DNA from 4 places in the Cupriavidus sp. UME77 genome. Region 4 is predicted to be linked to each of the others. Evidence: predicted binding sites of a transcription regulator. Region 4 holds the regulator's gene; each other region holds the start of a gene.
What was found. The regulator sigma-54, encoded in region 4, starts transcription at its own class of promoters, with help from an activator protein. The targets are predictions, from matches to a motif close to TGGCANGNAANCTGCTTT.

Region 1 (5,045 bases), on a different contig from region 4:
GCAGCCACGCCACGCGGCTCCAGTCGATGCGGGCAAAATCGGGGTGATAGCCGTAGACGCCCGGCAGCACGTTCTCCACGACATCGCCCAGGCGCATCGACGGCGGCAAGGGAAGGCAATGCGGCGCACAGAACAGCAGGTGGCGGTCCCAGCCGATATAGAGCAGGCGGTTGCCGTGGAACACGGCCTCCCGATCGGCGGGCTCGAACGCGTAGGGCCCAATGGATACGACGGACATGGTGGTCTCCTTATCTCTTGTATGCCGGCCGCTCAGGCAGCCGTGCCAGGCACGCCCTTCCAGGCGTTCCAGTTCTTCTGATCCTGCGAACCTTCGAAATCCAGGTTGTCCGCGCCAGGGTTGATGCGGTACCACTTGAGCACGTCGTCCAGCGATCCACCGCCGCAGTTGCCCTGGTAGATCTGGTGCACGGGCAACCAGGCCTGCGCGTACTTCTGCGGCTCGCCATCGAAGATGTCCTTGCAGCCGTCCGAGCAGAAGTGGAACCGCATGCCGTGGTAACTGCTCTCCCGGTAGCAGGTCTGGGTGGGGTCGTCCGGCTCCGAGAACACCATCGGGATCTGGCAGGTCTGGCACAGCATCGGCAGCGTGGCGTTGTAGAAGCGCTCGCCTTGCTGCTGGCGTTCCTGCCAGTAATCGAGGCGCGGCTTGTAGTAGCGCGCGAAGGTGTCGGGATATTTCTCCGTCAGCCAGGCCATCTCGTCCTGCTTGGGCACCCAGGTATGGAAGCCGGCCGCGGCGGCGTAGTTGTAGAAGGTGCCCCACGCCTCGTGGGTGATGCGGTCCTTGGTCTTGGTGGCCACCTCGTGGTACTTGGGCATGCGCAGGCCGTAGCGCTCCAGGTCCTTGAACAGCGCGCCGCCGGCCTGCTCGAAGTACATCTCCCACGCCTGCGCCCACGACATCACGCGCTTGGGCAGCATGTAGTCCATCATCATGCCGACCAGCGTGAGCAGGCGAAAGCCGCGCCAGAACCATTTGTCCAGCCACTTCTGCAGGATGGGGATATTGTCCGGGTCCTGCTGGCACAGGAACTTCACCACTTCCAGGCCCAGCGTCATATGGCGCGATTCGTCGGACTGTGCCGAGAAGCCGAAGGTCACCGTGGCCATGTCGCCGTTGTAGGCCGCACCCGACATGAAGGGCATGAACAGCAGGTTGGTCAGCACATACTCGAAGGAGAACGAGATCGCGGTGATGAACTCGAACGGCCCCGCGCTCATGGCGTCTTCGAAATAGGATTTGGGCACGGACAGGTACCAGACCCGGTCATGCATGTGCTGCCATTCGCCGAAGCCGTTGAAGTACTTGTTGTAGACCGACAGCGTGTGCATCTGGGTCTGGGCGTGGCGCAGCTCGTCGATCGACTGCATCTGCGCCGCCACCCGCGCGCCGGCGCCGCGAAAGTGCCGCCCGAGGTGGGCATAGCCGCGGTGCGCCGCGTACTCCAGCGGCGTCACGCCGGTCAGGAACAGGCGCAGCGCGTTCAGGTAGCGCGGGTCCGAGACGTTGAGGTGGCCGTTGTTCTGCACGAACGAATCAATGATCGCGTACAGCTTGCGCTCCTTCTCCGACTGGTACTTCCAGTAGGCGTCCATGGTCATGCGAAACGGGTCTTCCCATTTGTCCCAGTCATGGATCTTGATGCCTTCGTACTTGTCGTAGGGAAAGACCTTGTCCATCGGCTCGTAGGTGGTTTCCCAGCCGAGGTCGCGCGTCATCGTCGCGTATTTTTCCCGCAGGTTCAGCTTCTTTCGTGCGTCCATGATGTCTTGTCTCCGTTTGTCTTTGCGGTGGGCGGGCCGCTTCAGGCGTTCCAGTGCAGGGTGAAGGCGTCGTCGTCTTCGTCGATGTTTCCCGACAGCGAGATCAGGTTCAGGTGAATCTCCTGCAGGTCCCAGTCGCGCCCGAGCTTGTCGGAGACCAGTTCGCGCAGGATGGTCAGGTGTCCCGGCGCATCGATCTTCACCATGGCGGGAAACTGCGACACCACCGCGTGCGGATTGGCCTCGGTGATGGCCTCGATGATGGGACGGGTGTCGTCGTTGCTCTGCAGCGCGATATAGACGTTGGCGGTCATGGCGGTTTCCTCAGGCGGCAAGGCCAAGCTTGTTAAGACGCACGTCGAACTGCTCCACGCACAGCGCCACCACCTGCTCGCCGCCCTCGCCCAGCAAGGTGTCGGCCACCGGCACCAGCGCCTCGGCCACTTGCGCACGCGCGGCGCGGGCCCAGCCCGACAGCAGCATGCGATTGGCATCGGACTCTGCCGCGGCGGTCTGGATCACCGCATCGACCCAGCGTGCGTGCTCCTCGCGCCAGTCGTTCATGAACTCGGTCAGCACCGCCAGCCCGGTGCCGCAGGCGCGCACGATGGCCGCGTCGGCGTGCTGGTACACCATCGGGTAAAGCAGGCCGTCGAGCACCAGGTTCTGGGTGACGAAGGTCTCGAACCAGTCCTCGATCACAAAGCTGCGCTCAACCAGCCGGCGCATCGGCTGCCACGCGGCGCTCTCCATCCAGGCCACCTTGGCGCGCTCCAGCGCCACGCCGGTGTTGCCATCCAGCAGCATGCCGATGCGCGTCAGGTACTGCGCAATGCCAAGGCGATCCATCGCGCAGTAGGTGCAGGCCTGGGTGATGGCCGTGCCCCAGCCGTAGTCGGCGCAATAGAAGTTGTTCATGTTGGCGCCCCACTCCACATGCCGCAGCGGCAGCAAGCCATCGGCCAGGCGGTCCTGCCATTCGGCGGGCAACGCCTGCAGCAAGCCGCGCTTTTCCACAAAGGCGAAGCTCTTCTCGGTGGCGTCCTGCTGGCGGCCGCGCGCCGTCACGTAAGCGCCGTAGAAGTACTGGCGCGGGTCCTTGAGCGCGTACCAGTCCGCCATCACGATCGCGGTGCGGCGCTTGTCGTAGATCTCGTGTTGCGAGTCCCACGTCGGGCGGTAGTGAAAATTCACTTCCGACTGCACGTCGTAGGTGGCCTCCTGGTAGCGCGAGGCGGGCTTGTCGCCAAAGCGGCGCGCCACATGGCCGTAGGTCTGGCGCAGCGGCTGGATCTGCTGGGTCTTGATATCGACTTGCATCGCTTGGTCTCCTGGGTCTTGCTGTTTTTATGGGGGTGGTTCTGTGCGTGGTTCGGTGCGTGGTTCGGTGCGTGGTTCGGTGCGTGGCGGCTGGCCGAGCTCAGTCGCCCTGATCGGGCGCGGGGATCTCCGGCGGCAGGAAGCGCACGTGGTTGACGCTGCAGAAGGCCTCGAACATCGGCTCGGGCATGATCAGCTCGACATTGAGCTCGGGGTCCGCCACGCAGAACGCGAACTGCACAAAGCCCTCGGGCGTGCGGCCATCAACGCGGACGAACCGGGGCGAGGCTTCAAACAAGGGGACCGACTGGTTGATCATGGCGCTGCTCCTTCGCATGGGCGGTAGGCCTCTATTGCGAAGAGCGTGCCAGCTGGCGCAAACGACGGCGCCACAAGGCGCGTCGGGATTCGGGCCGCGCCGGATTTCGCGTTTACCCGGAATGGCGCATGCGCCGTGGCTCAATCAATTGATGAAGTGCGAGATGAAATTTGACCAAATGATGAAAAGCCGCGCCGGGTGGCGGTTTGCGGGGAGCCAGGCGTGACTTCGCAAGGCTGCGGCGTCGCAACAAGGAAGGGGGTTAGAGGAAGGAGCGGGAAGGGATTGCGGGCGCATGCGGCGCAACAAGCGGGGGAGTTACTGGATTGGGGTGGGGATTGGTGGATGGATCAAATGATTAAATCGGTCTTTTGGGGGTGGGTGGCGGTGATTGTTTGAACGGTGTTGGCGTTTACACCCAAGGTGCCATACGACATCGCTCTGCTGGAGGCGTTGCGGTTTATTTCGTCGGCGGTGGCATCTTGCACCCAAGGGCCATACGACATCCCCCTGCGGGGGCTGCCGGTCACTTATATGAACGCGCCCCGGTTTGCTAGGTAAACGTTACGCGATGCTTGATCAGGGTTGGTTGCAGACTTATATCCGGCCTAGTGCAGGCCAAGCCTGCGGCCCCGATGGAATTCGCCAAGAGCGGCCCTCTCCTCTTCAGCGTGCTCGAAGCACCAGTGACCGATCAGGGTTCAGCTCTTGCGGTCCAACCTGTCTTGCCATCTCGTTCATCTACCGTCGCAACCTTCTAGTCGAATTCAGTAACCTTGCTTGCAAGCCGCGGCTAGACCGGCTCCGCCTACGGTCGTTGTAGGCGGGGCTGGCCTAGCGCGGAATTCGCCGTTTGCTTGGCCCTCTCGGCTTTCTTTAACTCATGGTCTCTTTCATACGGCTCATTGCCCATCAGCACGGCCCACGCAGTTCGCGCCGCCTTGTTGGCTAGCGCCACCACCGTCACGTTGGTGGGCCGTCGGCGTGCCAGTTGTTCGCACCACAAGCCTTTGTCCTTGGCTCGGAACAGGACTGCCCTGGCACCATGGATCAGCAGCATGCGTAGATAGCGGTCACCGCGTTTGCTGATCGCGCCCAGGCGCACCTTGCCCCCAGTGCCGTGCTGACGCGGCACCAGCCCGAGATAGGCCGACAGTTGCCGCCCCGATCGGAAGCCGCGCGCATCGCCGATAGTCGCCACCAGTGCTGTGGCCGTGAGCATGCCGATACCCGGAATTGTCATCAGCCGTTGGCACTCTGGCTGCGTCTGGGACCAGGCCTTGATTTGTCCCTCCAGCCCCTCGATGCCCTTGTCCAGGCGGCCGATCAGGTCGAACTGCTCGCGCAACGCTTCGAACATCCTCGCGGGCACGTCTTCCTCGACTTCGGCCAACCGCTCGCGCATTTCCGCTAGGCCTGCCTGGCGCCCCTTTTTGAAGCTCAAGCCAAACTCATAGAGCGCCCCACGCAGGGCATTGATCATCATGGTCCGCATCTTGATGTGCTGCTCGCGCATCCGATGCAACACCAGCGTGGCCTGCTGCTCTGCCGTCTTCGGCGTCACCGCAGGCATGTCCAACTGTTGTGCCGCAGTCCAGATCGCTCGCGCGTCTGCGGCATC
Region 2 (5,045 bases), on a different contig from region 4:
CGAATACCGGGTGCGCCTCTTGCTGGCGGAGCCGGCACGGCTCGACCAGATGCGTGCGCGTGCTAGCGCGCTAGGACAACCGGCGGCGGCGCGCCGCGTACTGGAAACCGTGCTCGGGCAATTGGCGCGGTGCGGCCAGCTAGCCGGCCACGGCGGCGCGGCTGCGACGGCGGGGCGTTGAGATGCGCGCGCTGAACCTGTCTTCTTCAACCCGGCACGCGGGCCAGTCCTATCCGTCGCACCATCCCATGGTGCTGGTGCTGACCGTGGCGTGGACCCTGCTGCTGGCCTATTTCTTCGCTAACGTGGAGATCCAGATCGAGGGTGCCGCGGGCTGGGCGGCCAACCTGCCCACCTGGCGCATCGAGCATCATTGGCTGCTGGATATTTTTTGGGGTGGGCGCCCGATGACGGGGTATCACGCGTGGGTATTCCCCTGCGTAGCGCTGTTCTTCCATTTTTCACTGGTGTTCGGCGGGCGCTGGAACTGGCGCGCCGAGGCGCGCGTGATCGCCTGCATCATGGTGTTCTGGATCAGCGAGGATTTTCTCTGGTTCGTGCTGAACCCGGCATTCGGGCTGGCGCGCTTTGCGCCGAGTTTCGTGCCCTGGCACATCCACTGGTGGGCCGGCGCGCCTACCGATTATTGGGTTTCGCTGGGCGTGGCGGCCGCGTTGCTCTGGCTGTCATGCAGGGGACCGGTGGGGAATCGTTACAGTTTTTAGGTAAACGCCGTCAATGTGACGTTTAGTGCATATATTGCGGCGCAATGTGTGACCAATACAACGCTTCTCGCCATTTTGCGGCGGTGTATCGTGGCCCATTTTGGCGCCATCCTGTTTCCTGGGAGTAGAATCCGGCCCTTGTGCACTTTGTAGCATTCTTATAACAAATGAGCCCCCGTCCTTCGCGCATGGCGTGCATTGACGCTCTCAAGGCGATCAGTTCACAGCTGATCGTGCTGCACCATCTTGCCTTCTATGGCCCCATGTCCGATGCGGCCCACGTGCTGGCGCCCGGCCTGCTCGACTGGTTCTCGCAGTACGCGCGCATTGCCGTGCAGGTGTTCCTTGTCATCAGCGGCTTCCTGGCGGCGCGCAGCCTGGCGCCCGGCGGGCATTTGATGGTGCCCCGCCCCTTGCAGGCAATCTGGGGCCGCTACCAGAAGCTGGTGGTGCCCTATACGGCGGCTATCTTGATTGCCATTGCCGGTGCGGCCATTGCGCGTACCTGGATGCATCACGACTCCATTCCCGGCGCCCCCGGCCTGCACCAGTTCCTGGCGCATGTGCTGCTGCTGCACAACGTGCTGGATTTCGATGCCTTGTCCGCCGGCGTCTGGTATGTGGCCATCGACCTGCAATTGTTCGCCTTGCTGATGGTGGCGTTGTGGGCAGCCCGCCGCTGCGAGCGATGGTTCGACGTGGGCGGCAGCCCGATGGGCCCGCTGGTGGTGGCCGGGCTGGTGCTGGCATCACTGTTCTGGTTCAACCGTGATGCCACGTGGGATATCTGGGCGATTTACTTCTTCGGCGCCTACGGCTTGGGCACGCTGGCCTTCTGGGCATCCGAGCCTGAGCGTTCGCCGGTGGCACTGCTGGTGTTGTGTGCCGTGGTGCTGGCAGCGCTGGTCGTGGATTTCCGGCTGCGTATCGCGGTGGCGCTGGCAATCGCGCTCCTGCTCGGCACGGCGCGCCGTGGCGGTTGGCTTGAGCACTGGCCGCAGGCGCGGTTCCTGGCATTTTTCGGGCGCATTTCCTACTCGGTGTTCCTGGTGCATTTCCCGATTTGCCTGGTCGTGAATGCCTTGGTCTTCCATCTGGCTCCGCACCAGCCCGTCCTCAATGCGCTCGGCATTGTGCTGGCCTGGCTGCTGAGCAACGCCGCGGGGGCCTTGTTCCATCGCTACGTGGAGAGCGGTGCGCCGCTGCGCGCATTGCGCCTGGCGCTGTGGCCTGCTGCCCCCGAGCCGGTCCAGCGGCAGCAGGCGGGGCAGCAACGGTCAACCTGACCGACCGATAGTCCCGATAGCGCTTGCGGTTTATCCGAAGGCACATCCAGCGGCACCCGGCCCCAGCGGCCCGGTGCCGCTTTTACATGGTGCCTATGCACCAGGACCAGCGCTGGCCGCGGCGCTTGCGCACAGGCACGGTGCGCAAGCGCCATCGTGCGATGTGCAACACAAGGTAAAAACGAGCATTGGGATATGGCACGAAGGTTGCCTACTATGGAATCGTAAACCTGACCGTTTGGTCAGGATTCTTGTTCCGAGGCTGCCATGTCCGATCATATCGTCCTGACCTCGCACGCGCGCCGCGACAAGCCGGCCGAGCCAATCCACTGGGGGGCTGCCACGGCAGCGGAGCGCGGCCCCGTGATCGCAAGCCTGACCAATCCGGCTCAGCGCAATGTGATCGGCACCCATTCCGGCGCATACGCGGTTTACCGCGCGCTGGCGGTGGCCTCCGGCAAGCTGCAGCGAGACCACCGCGCCGATCTCACCGATACCTCGCCGGCCGAGGTCATCGGGCCTCACCCGCAATGGAGCGACCCGGACAAGATCGTCTCGATGGATCCCTGGGGCCACCTGGTTTCCAGCGCCTTTGGCGACCGGATCGCCGCGGGCATCGACATCCGTCCCTCGATCGCCATTACGCGCGCCCACATCAATATGCCGGAGCTGATGGGCGCCATTGCGGCCGGCCGGCTCACACCCGACGGGCAGATCCTTCATGCCAATGGCGATGTGCGGGTCACCAAAGCCGCGATCGATCCGGTCTGGTACCTGCCGGGGCTGGCGCGCCGCTTCGAGATCAAGGAGAGCATGCTGCGCCGCAGCCTGTTCGAGCAGACCAGCGGCATGTTCCCGGAACTGGTCACGCGCCCCGACCTGAAAGTGTTCCTCCCGCCGATCGGCGGCATGACCCTGTACTTCTTTGGCGATGTCAGCCAGCTTGGCAAGCCCGAGACCAAGGTGGCCTGCCGCGTGCATGACGAGTGCAACGGCTCGGACGTGTTCGGCTCCGATATATGCACCTGCCGGCCGTACCTGGCCCACGGCATCGAGGTCTGCATCGAGATGGCGCAGCAGGGCGGCGTGGGGCTGGTGGTCTATAACCGGAAGGAAGGCCGGGCGCTGGGTGAGGTGACCAAGTTCCTGGTCTACAACGCCCGCAAGCGCCAGGTTGGCGGCGATCGGGCCGAGACTTATTTTGCACGTACGGAATGTATCGCCGGCGTGCAGGACATGCGCTTCCAGGAGCTCATGCCCGACGTGTTCCACTGGCTCGGCATCAAGCGTATCGACCGCTGGGCTTCGATGAGCAATATGAAGCACGGGGCGCTGACCGCTCAGGGTATCGAGGTGGTCGAGCAGGTTGCGATTCCCGATGCACTGATCCCGGCCGATGCCCGCGTGGAAATCGACGCCAAGGTGGCGGCTGGCTACTTCACTAGCTATACCCCGCCCGACGCGGAAGAACTCGCGCTGGCCAAGGGTAGAGGACTGCACGAATGAACGAGATACCCGAAGCGGGTGGCGTGCGCGGCGCCGCGAATCCCTTCATCAACGGCGAGGATGATGCCGGTGGCTGGGCCAGTCCCGTGCCGCCGGGCCATCCAGCCGCCGCGTTGCTCACCGGCCATGCGGTACGCACCCGCTGCGCTGCCGTGACGGATCATGTGGCAGCCGGCGCGTCCGAGCTGTTTACCTGGCATCCGGAGCGGATCCCGGCAGTGGCCGATTACGTGGCGGCCACCATCCGCCAGCGCTATCCCGATCTCAACGTGCCGTACCACAGCCGCTGGCGTCATTTCGAGAGCGGCGGCCCTGGCGAGAAGCTGGACCGCTGGCAGATCCTGTGCGAACGCGGCGGGCTCTCCGGCGAGGCCGACCGTGAGGAGCGCGCCCGCATCGGCATCGACCTGGTGATCCCCAGCGTATTGCTGGATGCCGGCGCAGGCCCGGACTGGCGCTATCGCGATCCCGCCAGCGACTTGTTGCTGACGCGCTCCGAAGGGCTTGGCGTGGCCAGCTTCGACCTGTTCGCGCGCGGCGGCTTTTCCGCCCAGCCGGGGCAGCCGCTGCGCTCCGATGCCGAGCGCCTGATGCGTATCGATGCATCCTCCATTGCAACCGCATTCCAGGTGGCCCAGCACAACCCGCTGGTGGGCCTGGATGGACGCGCCGGGCTGTTGCGCCGTCTTGGCGAGGTTGCGCAAGCCACGCCAGCGGTCTTTGGTTCGCCGGCGCGGCTGGGCAACCTGTTCGACTACCTCAAGGCGCACGCCAGCTCTGGGCAGATCGAGGCCGGCTTCGTGCTGACCACGCTGCTGGTGGCACTGGGGCCGGTATGGCCCGGGCGTGTGAGCCTGGAAGGCGTGTCGCTGGGCGACTGCTGGCACCACCCGGCCTGTACGGATGGCCTGGTGCCGTTTCACAAGCTGACCCAGTGGCTGACCTACTCGCTGCTGGAACCGCTGGAAGATGCCGGCCTGACCGTGACCGGGCTGGAGGTCTTGACGGGCTTGCCTGAATACCGCAACGGCGGGCTGCTGTTCGATTTCGAGCTGATGGTGCCGCGCGACCCTGGCTTTACTGCCGTGGCGCACACGGTGGATGAGCCGGTTATCGTGGAATGGCGCGCGCTCACGGTGACGGGACTCGACCTCGTGGCCGCGTCGGTGCGCGAGGCGCTCGGGCTGTCGGCAGAGTCGTTCCCGCTGGCCCGCGTGCTGGAGGGCGGCACCTGGGCCGCGGGGCGGCGCATTGCCGCCAAGCGCAGGCCGGGTGGCCCGCCGCCTTTCGCCATCAACAGCGACGGCACGGTGTTCTAGCGGGTCTGCCAGACCCGCGCCGCAGCAACCAGCATGAGCAACCAGCATGAGCAACCAGCAAGTGCTATCCGCTACCGTCCTCCAGGAGCGCATCATGACCGACCTCTCCGCCGTACCGCCCGCCACCGCGTCCGTGATGGTAGTGGATCATCCGCTCGTGCAGCACAAGGTCACGCTGGTCCGCAGCGAAGACACCACCACCGACAATT
Region 3 (5,045 bases), on a different contig from region 4:
TACGAGCGCTATCCCGGCGTGATCCGGGAGGCCGCGCGTGCCGTCGGCGCCGTGGCGCAGGTGGCGGGCGGCGTGCCGGCGATGTGCGATGGCATCACGCAGGGCAATGCCGGCATGGAACTGTCGCTGTTTTCGCGCGATGCCATTGCGATGGCCACGGCGGTCTCGCTGTCGCACAACACCTTCGATGCCGCTGTCATGCTGGGCGTGTGCGACAAGATCGTGCCGGGCCTGCTGATGGGCGCGCTGCAGTTTGGCCACCTGCCGGTGGTGTTCGTGCCGGCCGGGCCGATGTCGACGGGCTTGTCCAACAAGGAAAAGGCGCGCGTGCGCCAGCTGTACGCAACCGGCCAGGTGGGCCGCGAAGCCTTGCTGGAGGCCGAATGCGAGGCCTATCACGGGGCCGGCACGTGCACCTTCTACGGCACCGCCAACAGCAACCAGTTCCTGATGGAAATCATGGGCCTGCATATGCCGGGCTCGGCCTTCGTGCATCCGGACAGCGGCCTGCGCGACGCGCTCACCGCCGCCGCGGCCCAACGTGCGCTGGCCCTGACGGCGCGGGGCGGCGACTACCTGCCGCTGGCGCATATCGTGGACGAGCGCGCGGTGATCAATGCCGTGGTCGGCCTGCTGGCCACGGGTGGCTCGACCAACCACACCATCCACCTGGTGGCGATGGCGCGCGCGGCGGGCATCCTGATCGACTGGAACGATTTCGACCGTCTCTCGCGCATTACGCCGCTGCTGGCACGGGTCTACCCCAACGGCTCGGCTGACGTGAACCACTTCCACGCCGCGGGCGGCGTGGCCTACGTGATTCGCCAACTGCTCAGCGCCGGGTTGCTGCATGAGGACGTGGAAACCGTGGCCGGGCGTGGCCTGGCCCGTTACACGCAAGAGCCCGTGATGATCGACGGCGTGCTGCAGTGGCGCGACGGCGCCGCTGTCAGCGGTGATGCCACGGTGCTGGCCACCGCGGCCGAGCCGTTCTCCGCCGAGGGTGGCTTGCGCCTGCTGCAAGGCAATCTTGGCCGCGGCATGATCAAGGTGTCGGCTGTGGCGGCCGAGCATCGGGTGGTCGAAGCACCGGCACGCGTCTTTGACTCGCAGGAGCAATTGCAAGCCGCGTTCGAAGCCGGCGAGTTCACGGGCGACATGATCGCGGTCGTGCGTTTCCAGGGACCCAACGCCAACGGCATGCCTGAACTGCACCGTCTCACCCCGGTGCTGGGCTCGCTGCAGGACGCCGGCCACAAGGTTGCGCTGGTGACCGATGGCCGCATGTCCGGCGCTTCCGGCAAGGTGCCGGCGGTCATTCATGTGGGGCCTGAGGCGCTTGCCGGCGGCCCGCTGGCGCGCGTGCGTGACGGGGACCGGATCCGCGTGGACGCCGTGGCGGGCACGCTGGAATGGCTCGGCGCTGCCGATGGCGACGGCGACCTGGCGACGCGTGCTTCTGCTGTGCTGCCGGACGACGCCTTCACGAACTTCAGCGTTGGCCGGGGCCTGTTCGGGCTGTTCCGCCGCAACGCGCGGATCGCGGAGGAGGGCGGCAGCGCGCTGGACCTCTCCGAGGCCGACGCGCCCGGCGCTGTCCAAACGGGCGCGGCCGTCGCACAATAGGCAGCGCCCCTTAAATTTGTGTCATTTGTGTCCCCGGCAGCCGATGGCTGGCGGAGACGACCCCGAGCCGGCCCATGCGGGTCCTATCATGGCTTCATGGCTGAACGCTTGCGGTGCCGACCAGCGGCCGGCGCGGGGACTACCGACAAGGATGGGAAAACCATCCGAACATGATCATTGGAGCAGACATGATCTACATCCTGATGGGCGTTTCCGGCAGCGGAAAGACCACGGTTGGCCAGTTGCTGGCCAAGACCTTGCAATGCGGCTTCCACGACGCCGATGAATTCCACAGCGCCGCCAACAAGGCGAAGATGCACAACGGCATCCCGCTGACCGACGACGACCGCTGGCCCTGGCTGGCCGCGATGCGCGCGGCGATCGATGCGGCTCGCGCCGAGGGGCGCACCCACGTCTTTACTTGTTCCGCGCTGCGGCAGACCTACCGCGACCGCCTGACGCCCGCCGACGGCGGCGTGACCTTTGTCTACATGAAGGGCGATGCCGCGGTCATTGGCGGCCGCCTGGCCGAGCGCAGCGAGCACTTCTTCAATCCCGCCCTGTTGCAGAGCCAGTTCGATACCCTGGAGGAGCCGAATGACGCCCTGGTGCTCGATATCCGCCAGACGCCGGAGGCGCTGGTGCAGCGCATCCTGGCCGGGGTGCAGGCACAAAAGGGGGTGGCGATCGCCCGCTGAACCGATGCCAACGCCGGCCCGAAGCCAAGGCTGGCAGACATCTTGCTTATCCATGTTTGATGGCGCGAACGCCTGCCGCTTGCGGCTTTCGTGGTCATAGGTATCCTATAGGGACAGCACTTCGAAGCATGACGAGACGGTCCGCGGCCAAGCCGCCGGGCCTCGGGTGGTGATCTCAAGGTGCTGTGCCGGGAACAACAAGCCAATCAAAACGGGATAGCCGGCAGTTGGGGCGGCACCCAAATCATGGGGGAACGGCCATCATGGCGGCGCGGTTTTTCGACGAGATGCTCGATTGGCAAGATGGCGTGGCAGCAGCAATCCACGCGGGCGAGTCCCTGCCGGCAGGTGCCGTGCGGGGGCACTACAAGCAGTTCGCGGATTGGTTGGCGCGCCAGTCCGAAGGCACCATGGGCAACAAGCGCGCCGAGGCTGACCTGATCTTCCGGCGCGTGGGCATCACGTTCGCCGTTTACGGCGAAAAGGACGAGTCGAACAGCGGTACCGAGCGGACCATCCCGTTCGACGTCATTCCCCGCATCTTCCCCGCCAGCGAGTGGGCGACGCTCGAGCGCGGGCTGCGTCAGCGGGTGTCGGCGCTGAACCGCTTCATCCACGATATCTATCACGGGCAGGACATCATCCGCGCCGGCGTGATCCCGCCAGACCAGATCTACAACAACGCGCAGTACCGCCCCGAGATGCTCGGCATCGACGTGCCCCGTGACATCTACGCCCACGTGGCGGGCATCGACGTAGTGCGCGCTGGCGAGGGTGAGTTCTACGTGCTGGAAGACAACCTGCGCGTGCCCTCCGGCGTGTCCTACATGCTGGAGAACCGCAAGATGATGATGCGGTTGTTCCCGGACCTGTTCGCGCGCAATCGCGTGGCGCCGGTGGCGCACTATCCCGACCTGCTGCTCGACATGCTGCGCGGCGTCTCGCCGCAGAACATCGCTGATCCCACGGTGGTGGTGCTCACGCCCGGCATGTACAACTCCGCCTACTTCGAGCATGCCTTCCTGGCGCAGCAAATGGGCGTGGAACTGGTCGAGGGCAGCGACCTGTTCGTGCAGGACGAGCACCTCTACATGCGTACCACCCAGGGGCCGCAGCGCATCGACGTGATCTACCGCCGGGTCGACGATGACTTCCTCGACCCGCTGGTGTTCCGCTCGGATTCCACGCTGGGCGCGGCGGGGCTGCTCTCGGTCTACCGCGCGGGCAATGTCACCATCTGCAACGCCATTGGCACGGGCGTGGCCGACGACAAGTCGATCTATCCCTACGTGCCCGACATGATCCGCTTCTACCTTGGCGAGGAAGCGATCCTCAACAACGTGCCGACGTACATGTGCCGCCGCCCGGACGACCTGCAGTACGTGCTGGACCACATGAGCGAACTGGTGGTCAAGGAAACGCACGGGGCCGGCGGCTACGGCATGCTGGTGGGGCCTGCCGCCACGCGCGCGGAGATCGATACGTTCCGCGAGGTCGTGCGCGCGCGTCCCGAGCAGTACATCGCGCAGCCCACGCTGGCGCTTTCCACCTGCCCGACGTATGTCGAGTCGGGGATCGCGCCGCGCCATATCGACCTGCGTCCGTTCGTGCTGTCCGGCAAGGATGTGCGCATGGTGCCGGGCGGGCTGACCCGCGTTGCGCTGCGCGAAGGCTCGCTGGTGGTCAACTCCTCGCAGGGCGGGGGCACCAAGGACACCTGGGTGCTGGAGCGCTGACGCGCGGCGCACGCAAGGATTGTTTGTGATTCCTGCGCTGGCCGCCGCGTTGCCGGCGGCGCGCGGGCGAACAGCGCTGTACGAGGGGACTGACCATGCTTAGCCGCACCGCCGACCATCTGTTCTGGATGGCGCGCTATACCGAGCGCGCGGAGAACACCGCGCGCATGCTGGACGTGAACTACCAGACTTCGCTGCTGCCGCAATCCGCGGAAGTGGCTGAGCAAGGCTGGTGGGCCATGCTCGATATCTCCGAGCTGACCAAGGTGTTCGACGAGAAGTACGGCCTGCTCACGCGCGACGACGTGATCGACTTCATGGTGCGCGACATGACCAATGTCTCGTCCATCATGAGCTGCCTGCGCGCGGCCCGCGAGAACGCCCGCGCCGTGCGCGGCTCGCTGACCACCGAGGTCTGGGAGACCATCAACACCACCTGGCTCGACGTGCAGCGCATGATCGCCGACGGCGTGCTGCGCGAGGATCCTTCGCAGTTCTTCGAGTGGGTGAAGTTCCGCTCCCACCTGGCCCGCGGCGTGCAGTTCGGCACCATGCTCAAGGACGATGCCTTCCACTTCATGCGGCTGGGCACGTTCCTGGAACGCGCCGACAATACCGCGCGGATCCTGGACGTGAAGTTCCAGGCCAGCACGGTCGACGAGAGCGATCCCAATCGCGACGCCAACGATTTCTATCACTGGGCGGCTGTCTTGCGCTCGGTGTCGGGGTTCGAGGTGTACCGCAAGGTGTATCGCACCGTGATCACGCCCGAGCGCGTGGCCGAACTGCTGGTGCTGCGCCCTGACATGCCGCGCTCGCTGGTGTCCAGCATGGACGAGGTGGTGTCGATCCTGGCGCTGGTGCGCAACCACCTTTCTTCGGAGACCGAGCGCCAGGCTGGTAAACTCCACGCCGATTTGAAATATGCGCGCATCGACGACATCTTCGCCGTCGGGCTGCATGCTTACCTGACCAGTTTCCTGGA
Region 4 (5,045 bases):
CAGGCCCGGGGCCAGGAGGCGTCCCGCCGGGCGGAAAGAGGATAAAAACCAAGGCCCGAGGTGTCCACCGGGTGTCCCCCCATGCCGGTGTCGGGCGTCTGGCCATTATAGAGCAGGCCCGCTTCCGCTTTGTGCATTGCAATAGCCGATGCGCTCAAGCGGTGCCGCATGCACCGGAATGGCCAGGCCAGTCAACCATGTATTGCACAGCATACACTGCTACATATGCGTTGCGGAATCCCCTGCGTGACCCGATCGGGTGGGCTGCAACGAAAAAGCCGCGCTCTGGGCGCGGCTTGATTCCGTTTTTCAAGGGACTGACACCGACGGCCCGGTATGTGGGCCGCCAGGCACGGTCATTGCTGCATCTGCGATGCGGCCATCTGATACTTGACCGCTTCACGGTCGTGGCTCTGCACGCGATCCTTGTGGCGAATCACCTGCCGGTCGAGCTTGTCGACCAGTGCGTCGATAGCGGCATACAGGTCTTCATGATGCGCTTCGACAAAGATGTCCTTGCCCTTGAGATGTAGATTGATTTCCGCGTACTGCCGCCGGTCCTTTTCTTTTGTATTGTCGACAGAGAGCAGCACACTTACGCCAATGACTTGATCGAAATGCCTGACGATACGCTCCAGTTTCGTTTCCACGTACTCACGCAGAGGGGGCGTGATGTCCAAGTGGTGTCCACTGATCTTGAAGTTCATAGCGTTTCTCCTTCTGAAAGAGCTGCATCAGGCAGGCGATGCAGCTCGGCTACAAAGTCTTACGGAGATTGACTGCTGGAATCTTGAGCGCTTCGCGGTATTTGGCAACGGTACGCCGTGCCACCACAAAGCCTTGCTCGCCGAGCAATTCGGCAATCCGGCTGTCGGACAAGGGGTTCCTAGCGTCTTCGGCTCCTATCAATTGCTTGATCAACGCACGGATTGCCGTTGATGAGGCCGCGCCGCCGGTTTCTGTGGATACGTGAGAGCCGAAAAAATACTTCAGCTCGAAAGTCCCCATCGGCGTTGCCATGTATTTATTGGTAGTCACCCGAGAGATGGTGGACTCGTGTAAACCCAGTGTATCGGCAATCTCCCGCAAAACCAAGGGGCGCATCGCAATTTCACCGTGGGTGAAGAAGTTCTTTTGACGTTCGACAATGGCTTGTGCGACGCGCAATATCGTATCGAACCTTTGCTGGATATTCTTGATCAACCAGCGTGCTTCCTGCAGCTTTTGCTGCAGTCCGGCCGCGCCCGCATCGCCTTTTGCACCGCGCAAAATCTGCGCGTACATGTCGTTGATGCGTAGCCGCGGCATCACATCCGGGTTGAGGTGGGCGATCCATCCGCCGCTCAACTTTCGAACAAAAACATCGGGCACCACGAAGTCCGCTTCCGGCCGGCTGTAGGCATGGCCGGGATAGGGCGCGAGCGAGCGGATCAGTTCATGTGCCGCCTTGAGTTCCGGCTCGTCCACTTGCAGCGCTTTTTTCAGGCGCGTGTAATCGCGTACCGCCAGCAGCTCGAGGTGGTTGGTGACGATGCTCAGCGCCAGTTCGCGCTGCGGATGCTTGAGCCTGCGCAATTGCAGCGCCAGGCATTCGGCGGCGTTGCGCGCCCCGACGCCCGGCGGATCGAAGCTCTGCAGCAGCGTGAGCACAGCCTGGATCTCGTCGACCTCGAACTCGAGCTCCTCCGGCAGCTCGCTGCAGATTTCCTCGAGCGTGGTGCTCAGGTAGCCGTCATCGTCCAGGGATTCGACCAGGAAGATAGCCAGCCCTTTGTCGCGCAGGGAAATCTTGAGCGGCGCCAACTGCTCCATGAGGTGTTCACGCAGCGTGGGCTCGGCGTCGCGCAGCTGCATCGGGGTTTTTTCGTCGTCTTCGCCTTGCGGGCGGCGGGCGAAGTCGTCCAGGCTCCAGTCGCTGCCGTAGTCCTCATTGCTGTCGGAGTAGCTGTCGTCGGCTTCGGGGGCGCCATCGGGGCGGTTCTCGCTGGTGCCCTGGCCATCGGCGGGCGCCGGCGCTGGCGCGCTCTGCAGGTTCACCGAGCCGTCCGAAGACACGCGCAACGGGCTGTCCAGCCAGTCGTTCTCGCGCTCGAGCAAGGGGTTCTCTGTCAACGCCTGTTCCACTTCCTGCTGCAGTTCAAGCGTGGACAGTTGCAGCAGCCGGATCGACTGCTGGAGTTGCGGCGTAAGCGCGAGATGCTGCGAGAGGCGGAGCTGTAGCGACGGTTTCATGCGACCTATTTTATGCCCAACTTCCGTACTGGTGGAACGGAAATTGCTATCGCTGGTGTCGCTATGATCGTTTGAAGGATAAAAGGCGACACTGAAGCCGCCCGGGGGCGATGCGCGGCAGGCGCCGCGCGCCCTTACATGCGGAAGTTCTCGCCCAGGTAGACCTTGCGCACCGACTCGTTGGCGATGATGTCTTCAGGCTGCCCGGACGCCAGCACCGCGCCTTCGCTGATGATGTAGGCGTGGTCGCAGATGCCCAGCGTTTCGCGCACGTTGTGGTCGGTGATCAGCACGCCGATATTGCGTGCCTTGAGGAAGCTGACGATGCGCTGGATTTCGCCAACCGCGATCGGGTCGACGCCGGCGAAGGGCTCGTCGAGCAGGATGAAGCGCGGCGCGGAGGCCAGCGCGCGGGCGATTTCCACGCGGCGGCGCTCGCCGCCGGACAGCGACAGCGCCGGGTTGTCGCGCAGGTGGGCAATCTGCAGGTCATCCAGCAGGGTGTCCAGCCGGCGCTCGATCTCGGCCTTGCCCAGGGGTTTGCCATCGTTGAGCTGCAGCTCCAGCACTGCGCGGATGTTCTCCTGCACATTGAGCTTGCGGAACACGGAGGCTTCCTGCGGCAGGTAGGACAGGCCCATGCGCGCGCGCTCATGGATGGCCAGGCCGCTGATGTGCTTGTCGTCGAGCACGATATCGCCCTCGTCCAGCGCCACCAGCCCCACGATCATGTAGAACGACGTGGTCTTGCCCGCGCCGTTGGGGCCCAGCAAGCCAACCACCTCGCCGCTCTTCACGTCGAGCGACACGTCCTTGACCACGGTGCGTGAGCCGTAGCGCTTCTTCAGGTGGCGCACGACCAGCGTGCTGCTGTCCTTCAGGGTGGCGGGCTGGGACGGTGCGGTTTGGGTAGCGGTCATGAAGGTGAAGTCAGAATCCGTGGGTCAGGGGTTGACGGGGGCGGTTGCCGGCTTGAGCGGCAGCGGATTGGCTGCGGCACCGCTGGCGGGCTGCTCCTGGCGCGGCGACAGCACGGCGCGCACGCGGCCCGACGGGCTGCCCGCGGTCGCGTTCTCGGCGCCGCCGCTGGCCGTGTAGAACTCGTTGCGGCTGTCATAGGTGATCACCGCGCCGCGGATCTCGTCGACCAGCTTGGCGCCGGCCAGGCGGGCCATGCGGGCGCGCCCGATCAGCTTGGACAACTCCTGCTTGCCGTCATACTCGATGCGGTCGCCCCAGCCGTCGATGTACTCGTCGACGTTGTCGCGCTTCTGGCGGATATAGGCTTGCTTTGCGCCCTTGGAGGTCGCGATCGCGTACTGGTAGCCCTCGGGATCGGTACGGACTTCGGCCGCGTCGGATTTGAGCACCATGGTGCCCTTGGTCAGCACCACGTTGCCGGTCAGGACATAGACCTGCTTGACGTCATCGTAGCTGGCATTGTCGGCCTCCAGGACCAGCGGCTTTTCGCGGTCGGCCTTTTCGGCGTTGGCGGGCGCGGCCAGCGTGAGGCCAAGGACGGCGGCCAGCGTCAGCAAAGCGGCCGTGCTGCGGCGCAGACAGGACGAAGTCGTCGGGAATGGATTCATGTTGGCGTGATGGCGGTTGACGCGGGCGGCTGGTGCCCGCGGGCGGCTTCTGGGCTACTTCGCGGGACTCGCCGGTGGCGGTCCCGTGATGATGGTGCCGCGTACGTTACCCAGCAATTGTACTTCGCGAGTGACATTGTTGAAGACCAGGCCGTTGGCGGTCATCACCGACGGGCCGCGGGTCAGCTTGACAGCCTTGTCGGTCTTGACGATGTCATCGTTCACCAGCACCTGGAAGTACTCCGAGGCGGCCGTCATCTGCGGATCCTTGGCGGGGTCGGGGCCCTGGGCACGCACGATGAAGGCATTGCCGAACAGGTCGATGACCGAGCCTTCCGCGTTCATCGTGCCGCGATCGGAGTGGCCGGTGACGGGCGGACGGTCGATTTCGTAGGAACGCATGGCCGGGCGCGTCACATCGTAGGTCTGGTCGTCCTCGAAGTGGATCATCTTGTCGCCGGTGAAGCGCAGCTTGGTGTTGCCGTCCTCGGCAAGCTCGGTCGCGGAAAAACGGATCATGTAGTAATCCGGCTCATGCTTCTTGCCTACCGGCCCGGTGTTCGCTTCTTTCGGGGAGTTGACCTGCACCAGCCAGAAGGTGCTGCCCGCCACCAGCGCCATCAGCAGCAGGGGCAGGGCTCGCATGGCAAGCCGGCTCAGGGAGGACAGGATTTCCCGCATAGGCATGGGCTGGCCTCAGATGACCTTGGCGCGGGTCAGGTCGTGGATGTGGAGCGCGCCGACCAGGCGCCGCTCTGCGTCGACCACCAGCATCTGGTTGATGCGGTTCGCCTCCATCACCTGCACGGCTTCCACGGCCAGCTGGTCCGGTCCGACGGTATGCGGTGTGCGGTGCATGACCTCGCTGATGGGTACGGTCTTCCAGTCGCGCGGAGTTTCGAGCAGGCGGCGCAGGTCGCCATCGGTGAAGACGCCGATCAGGCGGTCGTCCGGGTCCACCACCGCGGTCATTGCCATGCCTTTGCGGGTGATTTCCATCAGGGCCTGTGCCAGCGGGGTGCTCTCGCGTACCTTGGGCACCGCGTTGCCGCTGCGCATGACGTCGCGCACGTGGGTCAGCAGCTTGCGCCCGAGCGCGCCGCCCGGATGCGAACGGGCAAAGTCTTCCTCGCCAAAGCCGCGGGCATCCAGCACCGCCACCGCGAGCGCGTCGCCCATCGCCAGTGCGGCGGTGGTGCTGGCGGTCGGGGCCAGGTTGAGCGG

Region 1: the regulator sigma-54 is predicted to act here: its motif matches at 3,458-3,475, upstream of A9975_RS04840 (phenol hydroxylase subunit).
Region 2: the regulator sigma-54 is predicted to act here: its motif matches at 2,208-2,225, upstream of A9975_RS37180 (GTP cyclohydrolase II).
Region 3: the regulator sigma-54 is predicted to act here: its motif matches at 2,356-2,373, upstream of A9975_RS28675 (circularly permuted type 2 ATP-grasp protein).

Annotation. Positions count from the first base shown of each region.
Region 1 is NZ_LZZU01000011.1:87,705-92,749, forward strand. Features, by position in the region: gene A9975_RS04820 (phenol hydroxylase subunit P4) at 1-238, opposite strand, end outside; gene A9975_RS04825 (aromatic/alkene/methane monooxygenase hydroxylase/oxygenase subunit alpha) at 271-1,785, opposite strand; gene A9975_RS04830 (MmoB/DmpM family protein) at 1,827-2,099, opposite strand; gene A9975_RS04835 (aromatic/alkene monooxygenase hydroxylase subunit beta) at 2,110-3,105, opposite strand; gene A9975_RS04840 (phenol hydroxylase subunit) at 3,206-3,424, opposite strand; gene A9975_RS04845 (IS110 family transposase) at 4,233-5,045, opposite strand, start outside.
Region 2 is NZ_LZZU01000097.1:11,211-16,255, reverse strand. Features, by position in the region: gene A9975_RS37195 (glycosyltransferase) at 1-181, shown strand, start outside; gene A9975_RS37190 (hypothetical protein) at 249-725, shown strand; gene A9975_RS37185 (acyltransferase) at 893-2,011, shown strand; gene A9975_RS37180 (GTP cyclohydrolase II) at 2,279-3,517, shown strand; gene A9975_RS37175 (URC4/urg3 family protein) at 3,514-4,836, shown strand; gene upp (uracil phosphoribosyltransferase) at 4,931-5,045, shown strand, end outside.
Region 3 is NZ_LZZU01000072.1:71,706-76,750, forward strand. Features, by position in the region: gene edd (phosphogluconate dehydratase) at 1-1,626, shown strand, start outside; gene A9975_RS28670 (gluconokinase) at 1,815-2,324, shown strand; gene A9975_RS28675 (circularly permuted type 2 ATP-grasp protein) at 2,588-4,060, shown strand; gene A9975_RS28680 (alpha-E domain-containing protein) at 4,156-5,045, shown strand, end outside.
Region 4 is NZ_LZZU01000031.1:22,320-27,364, forward strand. Features, by position in the region: gene hpf (ribosome hibernation-promoting factor, HPF/YfiA family) at 357-707, opposite strand; gene A9975_RS11710 (RNA polymerase factor sigma-54) at 757-2,232, opposite strand; gene lptB (LPS export ABC transporter ATP-binding protein) at 2,367-3,152, opposite strand; gene lptA (lipopolysaccharide transport periplasmic protein LptA) at 3,177-3,821, opposite strand; gene lptC (LPS export ABC transporter periplasmic protein LptC) at 3,876-4,502, opposite strand; gene A9975_RS11730 (SIS domain-containing protein) at 4,518-5,045, opposite strand, start outside.